Regions from separate parts of the Massilia sp. METH4 genome, predicted to be linked through region 2. Evidence: predicted binding sites of a transcription regulator. Region 2 holds the regulator's gene; each other region holds the start of a gene.

Evidence for each region. The regulator HrcA, encoded in region 2, represses chaperone genes, less so after heat shock. The targets are predictions, from matches to a motif close to TTAGCACTCNNNNNNNNNGAGTGCTAA.
Region 1: groES (co-chaperone GroES) is a predicted target of HrcA. The motif match lies at 2,714-2,740, and genes of this name have one in related genera.
Region 3: rpoH (RNA polymerase sigma factor RpoH) is a predicted target of HrcA. The motif match lies at 2,560-2,586, and genes of this name have one in related genera.

Annotation. Positions count from the first base shown of each region.
Region 1 is NZ_CP146614.1:547,840-552,845, reverse strand. It holds gene V6Z91_RS02560 (hypothetical protein) at 184-357, shown strand; gene groL (chaperonin GroEL) at 696-2,342, opposite strand; gene groES (co-chaperone GroES) at 2,385-2,675, opposite strand; gene V6Z91_RS02545 (hypothetical protein) at 2,931-3,140, shown strand; gene V6Z91_RS02540 (hypothetical protein) at 3,296-3,532, shown strand; gene V6Z91_RS02535 (cell division protein ZapA) at 3,529-3,840, shown strand; RNA gene ssrS (6S RNA) at 3,887-4,067, shown strand; gene V6Z91_RS02525 (EVE domain-containing protein) at 4,177-4,641, shown strand; gene V6Z91_RS02520 (TfoX/Sxy family protein) at 4,611-4,913, shown strand; gene lgt (prolipoprotein diacylglyceryl transferase) at 4,921-5,006, opposite strand, start outside.
Region 2 is NZ_CP146614.1:1,270,765-1,275,770, forward strand. It holds gene V6Z91_RS05645 (barstar family protein) at 1-152, opposite strand, end outside; gene V6Z91_RS05650 (biopolymer transporter ExbD) at 158-583, opposite strand; gene V6Z91_RS05655 (MotA/TolQ/ExbB proton channel family protein) at 588-1,256, opposite strand; gene dapB (4-hydroxy-tetrahydrodipicolinate reductase) at 1,260-2,069, opposite strand; gene V6Z91_RS05665 (outer membrane protein assembly factor BamE) at 2,099-2,713, opposite strand; gene fur (ferric iron uptake transcriptional regulator) at 2,834-3,262, shown strand; gene hrcA (heat-inducible transcriptional repressor HrcA) at 3,368-4,387, opposite strand; gene V6Z91_RS05680 (HAD family hydrolase) at 4,443-5,006, opposite strand, start outside.
Region 3 is NZ_CP146614.1:2,876,532-2,881,537, reverse strand. It holds gene ftsY (signal recognition particle-docking protein FtsY) at 1-686, shown strand, start outside; gene V6Z91_RS12805 (ATP-binding cassette domain-containing protein) at 702-1,361, shown strand; gene ftsX (permease-like cell division protein FtsX) at 1,358-2,272, shown strand; gene rpoH (RNA polymerase sigma factor RpoH) at 2,744-3,643, shown strand; gene V6Z91_RS12790 (ATP-binding protein) at 4,118-5,006, shown strand, end outside.

The sequences.
Region 1 (5,006 bases), 720 kb from region 2:
TTCCGGGCAGGATTTTTGGCGGTCTGTCGCCAGGGAAAAGGCCGCTTGATGCGGCGCAAAAGCGTATCGTGCAAGCGTCTGAAAACGTTGTTCAAGCGGGACGTTTCGCTTAAAAAAACAGCAGAGGGATCGAAAAGCGGGTGTATATTGAATCCACAACAACCACGGAACAGGAGACGCAAGATGGATATGGAACCGGACGACCGCACCGGGCGCTATGTTGGCTTCGGTATCAGCCTGGGTGCAGCGATCGGCTGCGCGATCGGTGTTGCAATGGGTAACTTCGCGATGGGCATTGGCCTCGGTGTCGGCGTCGGCAGCGCCGTCGGCGCGGGCCTGGCGCGACGTCGGCCCTGAGCATCACCACCTGCGATGTGCTTGGACGGCTGCTGCGGCAGCCGTTGTTGTTTGTGCCGGTCCCGACCAGCGAGTCAGGCGGGCATGAGTCCCCCGAAGCAGGAAAATGAGCAGGAAAATGGGGACGAGGAAAATGGGGACGCGAGGAAAATGGGGACGTACCCCATTTTCCAGGAAATATTGCTCAGAAAATGGGGGTGGAGCAGGGGTTTCGCGGAGCATGCTCCGCGCCCGCGGAACGGTAAGAGCCTGCGGGCTCCTACTCTCCGGACCATTCACCATAAAAAAGGCCGCTTCCGGGGAAGCAGCCTTTTCAGATGTATCGGCTAAGCCGGCAATTACATCATGCCGTCCATGCCACCCATGCCACCCATACCGCCCATGCCACCCATGCCGGCGGCAGGCTTGTCTTCCACCACTTCGGCGACCATGCAGTCGGTCGTCAGCATCAGGCCGGCGATCGATGCGGCGTTTTGCAGTGCCGAGCGGGTGACCTTGGCCGGATCCAGCACGCCCATTTCGACCATGTCGCCGTAGGTGCCGTTGGCGGCGTTGTAGCCGTAGTTGCCGGTGCCGGACAGCACGGCGTTCACGACCACGGACGACTCTTCACCGGCGTTCTGCACGATCATGCGCAGCGGCTCTTCCATCGCGCGCAGCACGATCTTGATGCCGGCTTCCTGGTCGGGGTTGTCGCCCTTGATGTTCAGGGAAGCGCGAGCGCGCAGCAGGGCAACACCACCGCCCGGCACGATGCCTTCTTCCACGGCAGCGCGGGTAGCGTGCAGTGCATCTTCCACGCGGGCCTTCTTCTCTTTCATCTCGACTTCGGTCGCGGCACCCACCTTGATCACGGCAACACCGCCGGCCAGCTTGGCCACGCGCTCTTGCAGCTTTTCACGGTCGTAGTCGGAGGTCGCTTCTTCGATCTGCACGCGGATCTGCTTGACCCGGCCTTCGATGCCAGCGGCTTCGCCGGCGCCGTCGATGACGATCGTGTTTTCCTTGCCCACTTCGATGCGCTTGGCCTGGCCCAGTTCGGCCAGCGTGACTTTTTCCAGCGTCAGGCCGACTTCCTCAGCCACCACCTGGCCGCCGGTCAGCACGGCGATGTCTTCCAGCATGGCCTTGCGACGGTCGCCGAAGCCAGGAGCCTTCACGGCGCAGGTCTTCAGGATGCCACGGATGTTGTTGACCACCAGGGTCGCCAGCGCTTCGCCTTCGATGTCTTCGGCGATGATCAGCAGCGGACGGCCAGCCTTGGCAACTTGCTCCAGCACCGGCAGCAGGTCGCGGATGTTCGAGATCTTCTTGTCGAACAGCAGCACGAACGGGTTTTCCAGGACGGCGACTTGCTTTTCCTGGTTGTTGATGAAGTACGGCGACAGGTAGCCGCGGTCGAACTGCATGCCTTCCACGATGTCCAGCTCGTCGTTCAGCGACTTGCCGTCTTCCACGGTGATCACGCCTTCCTTGCCCACTTTTTCCATTGCTTCAGCGATGCGCTCGCCGATCGAAGCATCGGAGTTCGCCGAGATCGCGCCAACCTGGGCGATTTCCTTCGAGGTGGTGCACGGCTTGGCGATGTTCTTCAGTTCCTCGACGGTGGCGGCCACGGCCTTGTCGATGCCGCGCTTCAGGTCCATCGGGTTCATGCCGGCGGCCACGAACTTCATGCCTTCGCGCACGATCGCTTGTGCCAGCACGGTCGCGGTGGTGGTGCCGTCACCGGCGTTGTCGGAGGTCTTCGATGCGACTTCCTTCACCATCTGCGCGCCCATGTTCATGAGCTTGTCTTTCAGTTCGATTTCCTTGGCGACCGAGACACCGTCCTTGGTCACGGTCGGGGCGCCGAACGAGCGCTCCAGCACCACGTTGCGGCCTTTCGGGCCCAGCGTTACCTTGACCGCGTTGGCCAGAATGTTCACGCCTTCAACCATCTTGGCGCGCGCTGCGTCGCCGAAAATCACTTCTTTAGCTGCCATGTAAAATTCTCCTGAATCTGTTCAAAAGGGGACGGCGTCGTATTACTTGTTGACGACGGCCAGGATGTCTTCTTCGCGCATCACCAGCAGTTCTTCGCCGTCAACCTTGACAGCCTGGCCGGAGTACTTGCCGAACAGAACTCGGTCGCCGACTTTCACTTCCAGTGCACGCACGGTGCCGTTGTCGGCAACCTTGCCGTTGCCCACTGCCAGCACTTCACCCTGGTCCGGCTTCTCGGCGGCGGCATCAGGGATGATCAGGCCCGACGCGGTCTTGGTTTCCTGGTCCAGGCGTTTGACGATGACGCGATCGTGCAAGGGGCGAAGGTTCATACAAAAACTCCTTATGTACAGTGAGGTTGTGATCTTTGTTAGCACTCTCGGCTAACGAGTGCCAACAATTATAGGGATGGTGATATTTGATTTCAAGAGAATTCATATTGGAAAAACGTCTAAGCGGCCGGCTTCGCGCAACAGGCGGTCGATCGGCCTCTTTGTGTTTTGACAAAGCCGCGCCGCAGGCGCAAACTGTCCGTTCGCATTCGTCGGCATTCGACACCCCAGCGGTCGGTTCGAACGCATGGCTCGATGTCGTTGGCGATGTCGGTTGCGATGTCGATTGCGATGTATTTCCGTGGTTACTCCAACCTTAGCGAGGCTGCGATGTTCCAGACGAAATTACCGAGAGACTTCCACGCGCCGGAGTGGGTGCGCGTGGCCATCAACGTGGCGGCCGGCGCGGCGCTCGGCGTGCTGTTCGGCGGCGCAATGTTGCTGGTCATCGGCGCGATCACCTAAGAGCGCTAACGTACATGCCGCCGCCCCCAAGCGGCCATCCCGGCTGTCGCCGCCATCGACCCGTGCGGCGACTTTGCCGGCCATTAAGATGTAATTAAGTGTAGAAGGTTGCCGATTCGGTTGACCCCGTTATCGCGCAGCCCTATAGTGGCGGGATGATTGCAGATTTCCAAGAACTTTCCGACAAGATCGAGCAGTTGGCCGAGCTGACGCAGTCATTGCGTCGCGAGAATGCGCAGCTGCGCCAAGCCAATGCGGCGCTTGTCGCTGAAAATCTCGGCCACCAGAAGCGGCTGGCCGAAGCGCATGCACGCGTGTCGGCGTTGCTGGAACATATCCCCCCGCTGGAGTCGGCGGACGCCAACCCCGAGAAAGAGGACCTCCAATCATGAGCAACGTGGACGTCAACATCCTGGGCTCGTCGTACCGCCTCGTCTGCAAGGACGGTGAAGAACGCGCGCTGCGCGAGGCCGCCGCGCTGCTGGACAAGAAAATGACCACCATTCGCGACACCGGCAAGGTGAAGGGCAACGACCGCATCGCCGTGATGGCCGCGCTGTCGATGGCGGCCGAGTTCCTGACGGCGAAGGCGCCGGCCGGGCCGCTGTCCGAAATCTCCCTGCTGGAGGTGCAGCACAAGATCGCCGCGATGCACCGCATCCTCGACAGTGCGCTGACCCCGCAGGAAAATCTCTTCTGACGCACGATAGGACTTTCCCTCGATCGGTTTGAGGAGTAAACTACGCGTCACCCTGCGGTGTTCGAGAAGTGCCATATATTCCTTGAACCATTTACACGCATAGGTTGCGGAAAATTGTTTGGCGGGAGTGAGCGTCGCTAGTCCGATGAACCCGAAGTTGAACTGACTGTGACCGCCTTGAACCGTAAGGTTCAGGATGCCGGCATGACGGCACAGGCGGGGCCTTATTCAATAGAGAAGCGGTTGCATGCATCGCAAGGTGCGCAACCGTTTTTTTTACGTCCGCACTTTACGTCCGCTTTTACGTCTGTCCATATCGAACGCGGGAGACAATCCATGCCGAAGCAATACTGGTTGATGAAGTCCGAACCCGATGACGTCAGTTTCGACGACGTGCTGGCGGCGCGGGACCAGACCACGTCGTGGTACGGCGTGCGCAACTACCAGGCCAGGAACTTCATTCGCGACGGCATGCAGGTCGGCGACGGCGTGCTGTTCTACCACTCCAGCTGCGCGGTGCCCGGCATCGCCGGTATCGCGGAAATCGCCAGCACGCCCTATCCCGATGCCACCCAGTTCGATCCGAAGAACCCGTACTACGATCCCAAGGCCACGCCGGAACACCCCCGCTGGATCGGCATCGACGTCAAGGCCGTGAAGAAGGGCCGCTACGTGGACCTGAAGCAATTGCGCAGCCACCCGGAATTGGAGAACATGCGCCTGCTGGCCAAGGGCAGCAGGCTTTCCGTGATGCCGGTGGAGCCGGCGGAATGGCGCTTCATCCTGAAGCTGATCGGGTGATGGACGAGGCGCCCGTCAGCAGCCTGCGCGGCCTGGGCCCGAAGTCCGGTGCGGTGCTGGCCCGCGTGGGCATCCACGGCGCGCGGCAGTTGCGCGAGCACGACCCGTTCGAAGTCTATCGACGCTTGAAGGAAGCGGTGCCGGGAACGTCGCTGAACATGCTGTATGCGCTCCTCGGGGCGATCGAGGGCCGGCACTGGCAGGACATCCAGCGCGAGCGCAGGACCGAGATCCTGCTGCGCCTGGAGCAAATGGGGCTGGCGCCCCGCTGATGCGGCCCTACGCCGCCGCCGGGGCCGTGCCCCGGACATTGCGGCGGTACGACCACACCAGCATGGCGATGGCCGCCACGATCATCGGCAGCG
Region 2 (5,006 bases):
ATGTTCTCGTCGTCGCGCAGGTAGGAGAGCGCGTCGATCCACGAATCCATCGTGGCGGCCACGTGTTCGCTGAAACCGAAAGCCGCGCGGCTGGCGGCGTGAAAGCTTGCTTCGTCGCGGATCGCCGCGCCGTCCAGGACCAGGGTGGCCATCGTTTTCATTCCTTCTTTTCCTTCGGGTCGGTGACGAAGACGAGCTTCGTCAAGCCTTCCTGCTGCGCCGCCGCCATCAGTTGCGCCACCGCCTCGTAGCGGGTGGCGCGGTCGGCGCGCAATTGTAATTCGGGTTGCGGCTCGCGCCGCGCGGCCGCGGCAAGGCGCGGCTGCAGGTCGGCCGCTTGCACGGCCTCGTCGTTCCAGTACACGGTGCCTTCGGCATCGATCGAGATCTTCACCGCATCGGCCGGTTGCGGCGCGTTCGAGGCCTGCGCCTTCGGCAGGTCGAGCTTCACGGCATGCGTGAACATCGGTGCGGACAGGATGAAGATCACCAGCAGCACCAGCATCACGTCCACCATCGGCGTCACGTTGATGTCGGCCATCGATTCCTTTTGCCGGTGATGGTTGAAGGCGCCGAATGCCATCGCGTCACTCCTCGGCCGCGCCGCTGGTCAAATACGCGTGCAGGTCGTAGGCGAACGCGTCGAGCTCGGAGAGCGTGAGGCGGTTGATGCGGTTGAAGCCGTTATACGCCAGCACGGCGGGGATCGCCACCATCAGGCCCACCCCCGTCATGATGAGTGCCTCGCCCACCGGGCCGGCCACCTTGTCGATCTCCACGGTGCCGGACGACGACACGGCCGCCAGCGCGTGGTAGATGCCCCACACGGTGCCCAGCAGGCCCACGAAGGGCGCGGTCGAGGCGATCGATGCCAGCAGCGTCAGCCCGGATTCGAGCCGCACGGTGGAGCGGTGGATCGCGTCGCGCAGCAGGCGCGTGACCTGCTCGGAGCGGCCGACCGTCGTGCCCAGCGAATTGCCCTTCCCGTTCGCGGCGGGGACGGTGCCCTGCTCGGCCAGCGCCAGGTAGATGCGTTCAGGGTCGCCAGCCGACACGGCGGCCACCCCATCGGCCAGCGTGGGCGCGTCCCAGAAGCGCCGCACCACGCGCGCGCTGCGGCGCACGCGCCAGGCCATCCATCCTTTCGACAGGATGAAGAACCAGCTCGTCAGCGACATCGCCAGCAGCAGGTACGCGACCGCATGGCTGATCGCGTCGCCCCGTTCCCAGTACGCTGCGAACGTGAAATGTTCCATGCCTTAGTTGTTGAGGCCCAGCACGTCGTACATGTCGAACAGGCCAGTCTCCTTGTTGGCCAGGAAGCGCGACGCGCGCAGCGAGCCTTGCGCGTAGCCGGCGCGGCTGCTGGACTTGTGGCTGATCTCGATGCGCTCGCCGGTGCCGGCGAACAGCACGGTATGGTCGCCGATGATGTCGCCGCCGCGGATCGTGGCGAAGCCGATCGTGGAAGGATCGCGCTCGCCGGTCACGCCTTCGCGGCCGTAGACCGCGCATTCCTTCAGGTCGCGGCCCAGCGCGTCGGCGATCACTTCGCCCATCTTCAACGCCGTGCCCGAGGGCGCGTCGACCTTGTGGCGGTGGTGCGCCTCGATGATTTCGATGTCGTAGCCGGTGGACAGGCTTTTCGCGGCCAGCTCCAGCAGCTTGAGCGTGACGTTCACGCCCACGCTCATGTTCGGCGCGAACACGATCGCCGTCTTTTCGGCGGCCGCCTTCAGCGCGGCCTTGCCCGCGTCGTCGAAACCGGTAGTGCCGATCACCATCCTGATGCCGTGCGCCGCGCAGTACTCGGCATGCTTCAGCGTGCCTTCCGGGCGGGTGAAGTCGATCAGCACGTCCGCCCCCTTCAAGCCTTCGGCCAGGTCGGCGGTGACGATCGCGCCGGATGCCTTGCCCAGGAAGGCCGCGGCATCCTGGCCCAGGCCGTCGCTGCCGGCGATGCCCAGCGCGCCGGACAGGCGCAGGTCGCCCGCGTCCAGCACGGCTTCCACCAGCATGCGGCCCATGCGGCCGCCGGCGCCGGCGATGGCGATGTTCAATGTACTCATGTGTTATTCCCTGTTTTGTCCTTGTCGGCTCAGCGGTTGGTCGGCGAGGTCGTCACTTCGACCGGGTTGCGGTCGCCGGAGTCCTGGCCGCTCGGCAGCGGCGCGCGCGTGGCGGCCGGCTGGTTTTCGCTGTTGCGCTTTTCATCCTTCCGGAATTGCTTGATCGGACCGGCGATACGGGCGATGTATTCGCGCTCGGTCGGCAGTTCGCCGCCTTCGAAGCGCTCGACCTTGCCTTCCTTGTCGAAGTACACCACGACGCTGCTCGTGGTCAGCTCGCCGTTGCCGCGCGCAAAGCGGAACGGGTAATCCCAGCGGTCCGCATGGAACACGTCGTTCAGGAGCGGCGAGCCCATCACGAAGCGCACCTGGTCGCGCGTCATGCCGACCTTCAGTTGCGCAAACATTTCCTTCGAGACGAAGTTGCCTTGCTGGATATCCGGGCGGTAAGGCGAGAAGAACCACATGAAACGCTGGATCTGCGATGCCTGGCGCGTGACGGCGCCCTGCGACGGCTCGACGACCGGGTTGGACTGCTGGGCCGCCTGCGCGCCTTCCTTGGGTCCGAGCACCGTCTTGCCCGCGCAGCCGCCGAGCGCGATCGCCACGCAGGCCGCCACGGCCAGTGGCTTACCCTGTTTCATTAAGTGCAAGAACGACGACGGTGAAGCTTGGGTGACGCGCATATGTGACCTCAAATCGATTGAGCGGAAGTGCCGAAACGCTATATCATAAAGCACTCCAGCGTAAACCGACTACCGAACATGAGTAACAGCCCCACCGACCTGAAGGCCAGCGGCCTGAAGGCCACCCTGCCGCGCCTGAAGATTCTCGACATCTTCCAGAACAGTTCCGTGCGTCACCTGACGGCCGAAGATGTCTACAAGATCCTTCTGGCCGACAATATGGACGTCGGTCTCGCCACCGTGTACCGCGTGCTCACGCAGTTCGAACAGGCCGGCCTGTTGAACCGCAATCACTTCGAAAGCGGCAAGGCGATCTTCGAACTGAACCAGGGTTCCCACCACGACCACCTCGTGTGCCTCGACTGCGGCCGCGTCGAGGAATTCGTCGACGAGGAAATCGAAGCGCGCCAGCACCGCATCGCCGACGAACGCGGCTTCAAGATCGCCGAGCATGCGCTGGCGATCTACGGCAACTGTATCAAGACCAATTGCCCGCACCGGCATTGAAACCAAAACGGCCCTGACGGGCCGTTTTTCTTGGAGTGCCTGGTGTCGTACACCTTTCCGCCCCCCCGGCCGGAAAGGTGTACGACACCGGTTTTCCTTGGCAACTTACGCGTTCTGGCTCAACGCATTCGACAACAACCGCGACGTGATATCCACGATCGGAATCACCCGCTCATACGCCATCCTGGTCGGCCCGATCACGCCGAGCGTGCCGACGATGCGCCCGTTGGCCTCGTACGGCGCGGTGACGACGCTCATGTCGTCCAGCGGCACCAGGTTCGATTCCCCGCCGATGTAGATCTGCACGCCCGAAGCCTTCGATGACACGTCCAGCAACTGCATCAGCCCCGTCTTCTGCTCGAACATGTCGAACATCTGGCGCAGCGACGACATGTTCGACGACAGGTCGCTTACCGACAGCAGGTTGCGTTCGCCGGCGATCACCATGTCTTCCGAACCCTCGGCCATGGCTTCGCTGCCCGCCTCCACGGCCGCCTGCATCAGGCGGCCCATGTCGTCTTGCAGCTGGCGCAGCTCGCCCTGCATCCGCGAGCGCACCTCGTCGAACGCGAGGCCGCGATAGTGCTGGTTGATGAAGTTCGCCGATTGCTGCAGCTCGGCCGGCGTATAGTCCACGTCCGTCAGCAGCAGGCGGTTCTGCACGTCGCCGCCCGGGGCCACGATCACGAGCAGGATGCGCTTTTCGCCCAGGCGCAGGAATTCGATCTGCTGGAACGCGGATTCGCGGCGCGGCGTCAATACCACGCCGGCGAACTGCGACAGCGACGACAGCATCTGCGCCGCGTTCGCGATCAGCTTTTGCGGCGGTTGAGCCTGCGGGCGCAGGCGGGCTTCGACGGCGCTCTCGTCGATCGGCTGCACGGTCAGCAGCGTGTCGACGAAGATGCGGTAACCGCGCGGCGTGGGCACGCGGCCGGCGGAAGTATGGGGGCTGGCGACATAACCGAGCTCTTCCAGGTCGGCCATGATGTTGCGAATCGTGGCCGGCGACAGGTCAAGGCCGGAAATCTTCGACAGCGCGCGCGAACCGACGGGCTGGCCGTCGGCGATGTAGCGCTCTACGAGGGCTTTGAGCAGGGTTTGGGCACGAGTATCGAGTTGCATGATCAGTTTTCAAGCTAGGCACTCATTATGCACCGCCGGACCACGCGCCGGGAGTTCAATCGGCTAACTGTTGTTCCAGCCACGCAATCAACTCCGTCAGGTCGGTGCAGATCGCGTCGGGCACGATGCCCGCCTCCACGTGCGCCGTGCTGCCGGCGCGGTTCATCCACACCGCGCGGAGCCCCGCCTTCTGGGCTCCTTCGACATCGAGCCGCAGGTCGTCGCCCACGTAAACCGTTTCATGCGGGGCCACGCCAAGCGCTTCGCACGCCGCCAGGAAGATGCTGGGGTCCGGTTTCGCCTTGCCGAACCGGCTGGCCGCCAGCGATACCTTGAAATGGTGGGCGAGACCGATGACTTCAAGATCGGCATTGCCATTGGAGATCGTGCCGAGCGTGACCTTTTCCGCCAGGCGGTGCAGGCCGGGCAGCACGTCATGGTAGAGCTTGACGGTATTGCGGGCGGCCGAGAATTGCGCGATCGCCCCGTCCAGGCGGGCCAGGTCCTCGCCCACGTGCGCAAAGGCCGCTTCCAGGCCGGCGCGGCGCAACTTGATCAAGTCCAGGTGGTGCTCCGGCTTTTCGGCCAGCAGCGCCATGCGGCGCTCGCGCAACTCCTC
Region 3 (5,006 bases), 1.6 Mb from region 2:
ACGTGAAGACGGCGCTCAAGGAATTGATGATCGACCTCCTGCGCCCGCTCGAGAAACCCTTCGTGCTGGGCCGCCACCAACCTACCGTGATGATGATTTCCGGCGTCAATGGCGCCGGCAAGACCACCACGATCGGCAAGCTTGCCAAGCACATGCAGGCGCACGGCCAATCCGTGCTGCTGGCCGCCGGCGACACGTTCCGCGCCGCCGCCCGCGAACAGCTGATGATCTGGGGCCAGCGCAACAACGTGACGGTGATCTCCCAGGAATCGGGCGATCCGGCCGCCGTGTCGTACGACGCGGTGCAGTCCGGCAAGGCGAAAGGCACCAATGTGGTGATGATCGACACGGCCGGCCGCCTGCCCACCCAGCTGCACCTGATGAACGAGCTGCAGAAGATCAAGCGCGTGATCGGCAAGGGCATGGATGGCGCGCCGCATGAAACGCTGCTCGTCATCGACGGCAACACGGGGCAGAACGCGCTGACGCAGGTGAAGGCCTTCGACGATGCCTTGCAACTTTCCGGCCTGATCATCACCAAGCTCGACGGTACTGCCAAGGGTGGCGTGCTGGCCGCGATCGCGCGTGTGCGCCCGGTACCGGTGTACTTCATCGGCATCGGCGAAAAGATCGAAGACCTGCAACCGTTCGACGCCGAGGAATTCGTCGAAGCCCTGCTCGCTTGAGGCTGAACAGCGGCCATGATCGAATTCGCCAACGTCACCAAACAATACACGTCCGACACCACCGCCCTGCGCGGGGTCACGCTGACCATCGCGAAGGGCGAGCTCGTCTATCTGGCGGGCCCGTCCGGTGCCGGCAAGTCCACGCTGCTCAAGCTGATTGCGGCGATGGAGAGACCCACGTCCGGCAAGGTGACCGTGAACGGCACCGATATCGGCCGGCTGAAGAGCGCGGGCGTACCGTTCCTGCGCCGTAACCTCGGGCTGATCTTCCAGCAGCAGCGGCTGCTGACCGACCGCACCGTGCTGGCCAATGTGATGATGCCGATGCTCGTTACCGGCCTGCCGCGCGGCCAGGCGGAAGAACGCGCCCGCGCGGCGCTGGACAAGGTGGGCCTGCTCGAGCGCGCGTCCGCCAGCCCGCTCGCGCTGTCCGGCGGCGAGCAGCAGCGCGTGTCGATCGCCCGCGCGATCGTCAACCGCCCGCAGATCATCCTGGCGGACGAACCGACGGCGAACCTGGACCGCGCCAGCGCCAACAAGGTGTTCGACGCGCTGCGCGCCTTCAACAAGGCGGGCGTGACGTGCCTGATTTCCACCCACGACGAACTGGTGCTGGACAGCGCCAGCCGCGTGATCCACCTGAAGCAGGGTGAACTGATGACGGAGGCCGCATGAGCGCGTGGCTGCGTCAGCATGGTTATGCGCTGGGCTCGGCGCTGGTGCACTTGCGCCGTGCGCCCGGATCCTTCTTCTTCAATATATTGGTAGTGGCGATCGCGCTGGCCCTGCCGTTCGCGGGCGTGACGGTGCTGGACAATATCCGGCCGATGTCGGAACAGTTGGCCGTCGACCCCGAGCTTTCCGTATTCCTGAAGCAAGACCTGCCGCGCGAACACACGCAAGGCATGGCCGGCTCGCTGCGCGCCGTGGCGAAGGACGCGAAAATCGTGTTCGTGCCGCGCGAAACGGCGCTCGAGGACTTGCAGGAAAAGAATGGCGTGGCAGGCGTGATCGACACGCTGGGCGAGAACCCGCTGCCGGACAGCTATATCGTGCGGCTGAACGCCTTCCAGAGCGCGGCCGAAAGCGCCCACGTGGACGAGATCGCCGAGCGCCTCCGCGCGATTCCCGGCGTGGAATCCGTGCAGGTCGACTCGGAATGGGTGAAGCGGCTGGGTGCGCTGCTCGGCGTGCTGCGCGTGGGCCTACTGCTGCTGGCGGCCACGCTGGGCACCGTCGTGGTGGCGGTCGTGTTCAATACGATCCGCTTGCAGGTGCTCACGCAGCGCGAGGAAATCCTCGTCTCGCGGCTGATCGGCGCCACCGATACGTACATCCAGCGGCCGTTCTACTACACGGGAGCCCTGCTGGGGCTGTGCGCCGGCGCCGTCGCACTGGGCGCCGTGGCCCTGTCGCTGCGGCCGCTGAACGAAGCGATCGCCGAGTTCGCGCGGCTGTATGCCTCGGAGTTCCAACTGGCCCCGCTCGCCCCGACGGCGATGGCGCTGTTGCTGGCGCTGTCCGCCGGGCTCGGCCTGATGGGTGCCGCGCTGTCGGTACGCCGGCAGCTCAAGCGCCTGAACTGAGCTTTTTCCGAGCGGCGCGCCCTTGCAATCCGGCGCGCCGCCCTTATCTGTTTGTTCACACCCTCCTGCCGGCGTACAAAATCGTTGGCTGCACTCCTACATGCCTGCCCGAACGATCGTGCGTTCACGCACAGAGCGCCGCATGCCCCACCGATAATCTTGTTCTAAATCCTTTGATCCAGCTCAAATTCTGGCCAGTAACAACTGGCGGGCGAGCCGTGTCCCAGGGCTAACGGTTAGTATCGAGCCATAGTAATTAGGCTATCGGAGCCATAGAATTGGGGTGATTGGCACTCGCCGATGGAGAGTGCTAATATATGTTCAAACGCAACGTTGAACTGTAAAAATCTTGACACAGAACACTTGTCAGTGGTTAAGACCGGATTAAGTTCGACACTGCATGCTGTAAGCAAACGTCGTGCCGCAATCCCGCGGCGTGACCATGCAATACCCTTCAAGCGAGGAATGAAAATGAATATGATGTCCGCACCTTCCGCCCTGGTTCCGACCGGCAGCAGTGCACTGGGACTCGGGTTCAGCGGCAACCTGGGTAACCTGGACGCCTACATTTCCGCTGTGAACCGCCTGCCGATGCTGACGCACGAGGAAGAGGTATCGCTGGGCCGCCGCCTGAAGGAAAAGAATGACCTGAAAGCGGCGGAAAAGCTGGTGCTGTCCCACCTGCGCCTGGTGGTGTCGATCGCCCGAGGCTACCTGGGCTATGGCTTGCCGCACGCCGACCTGATCCAGGAAGGCAATATCGGCCTGATGAAGGCCGTGAAGCGCTTCGACCCTGACCAGAACGTGCGTCTCGTGTCGTACGCGATGCACTGGATCAAGGCCGAGATGCACGAGTACATCCTGAAGAACTGGCGCCTGGTGAAAGTGGCGACGACGAAGGCACAGCGCAAGCTGTTCTTCAACCTGCGCAGCCACAAGCAAGGCCTGGATGCGATGACGCCCGACCAGATCGACCAGCTGGCCAAGACGCTGGACGTGAAGCGCGAGGAAGTGATCGAGATGGAAACCCGCCTGTCCGGCCGCGACATCGCGCTCGAAGCGCCGACCGACGACGAAGACGACAAGTTCTCGCCGATCGCCTACCTGTCTTCCGACCTGTCGGAACCGACCAAGGTGCTCGAAGCGGAACAGGTGACGCGCCTGCAATCGGAAGGCCTGGAAACGGCCCTGGGCAAGCTGGACCCGCGCTCGCGCCGCATCGTCGAAGCGCGCTGGCTCGCCAACGACGACGGCTCCGGTGCCACGCTGCACACGCTCGCCGACGAGTTCGGCGTCTCCGCCGAGCGCATCCGCCAGATCGAAGCCGCCGCGCTGAAGAAAATGAAAGGCGCCCTGGCCGCGTACGTGTAACGCCGTCCACCGCTCCAATAAGAACCCGGCCCCGCGCCGGGTTTTTTGTTTCCTGAAACCACACCGGTGACAGGCACCGCGTTTTTTGGGACATTTCCTTAAAAGCACACCGGCACCGGCTTTCTGCAACATTTCCCAGGCATCGGTGCCTGTCACCGAGTTTTCGGTATTGTGGACGAGCAATAGCGTATGAAGGAGAATGCCGTCGACAGCAACGAACAAGGAAGCATCATCATCTCCGCCTCCCACACGATCGCAGGACCACGACCGCCGGCGCCGCCCGGGTCTTTCCGTCGCCAAAGCCACGGGTCTCGCCTGCCATGCGGCTCCTGAAGGGATTGGTGGTGACTGGCACGTTCGTGCTTCGCCTGTGCCTTTCGCTCTGCCTGCTGGCGACAGGCGCGACCGGCGCGCTCGCCGTGGCCGCCGCGACGCTCGCGCCGGGCCGGCTCCGGTGCGTACTCGTTTACCAGGGTGCTCGACCAGCCGGACGTCGACGGCGGCGAACTGTGGCCGGATGGCCGGGTGCTGATCAACAGCGCGGCACATGGCCTGCAGCTGTTCGACGCGGCCAGCGGCACCATGGCCGAATTCGAACTGGACATCGGCGGCTTGCCGATGAATACCTACACGGTCGATCATCGCGGCCGCCTGTGGATCAACACCGGGGATGCGCTGCAGTTGCTCGACGACGCGCGCAAGCCCCTGCAACAGTTCATGCCGGCCAACGGTTTTTCCGGCAAGTACATGACCACTTCCCTCACCGACCGTGAGGGCAATCTCTGGTTCTCTACCGAAAACGGCGTCAACCGCGTGCGCGAACCGCGGCTGGCGACGATCGCCCTGCCCCCGGGCCTTACCGGTCCGCCAGGCGTCGTCGCCGGCGACGATGGCGCGGTGTGGGTCATCAATTTCCATCATGCGAATGCCTACAAGGTGCCGACCTTCATCGCCGACCGCCACGGCAGGCGCCACGACACCGACATCCACCGGGTCAGCGCCAGCCACCGCCAGCCAGACGGCACCGTCTGGTTCGCCGGCGATGGCGGCTTGCGGCGCGTGCACGAGGGCAAGACGACGCGATTCGCGCTACCGTCCGGGCTGGCCGACCGCACCGTGCAGGCAATGACCATCGGCCCGGACGGCGTGCTCTGGATCTCGGTATTGGGCAAGGGCATCCATGCGTTGAAGGATGGCGTCTGGAGCGCCGGCGGCGGCTACCCGGAACTGGCCATGCCGACCGCCATTTCCCTGTCAACGGACCGCGCGGGGCGGACCTGGTTCGGTTATCCGGACAACCGTATCGCCATGCTGGAAAAAGGCGTCATCCGCGAGTTCGGCGAGAAGGACGGCCTGGGTGTCG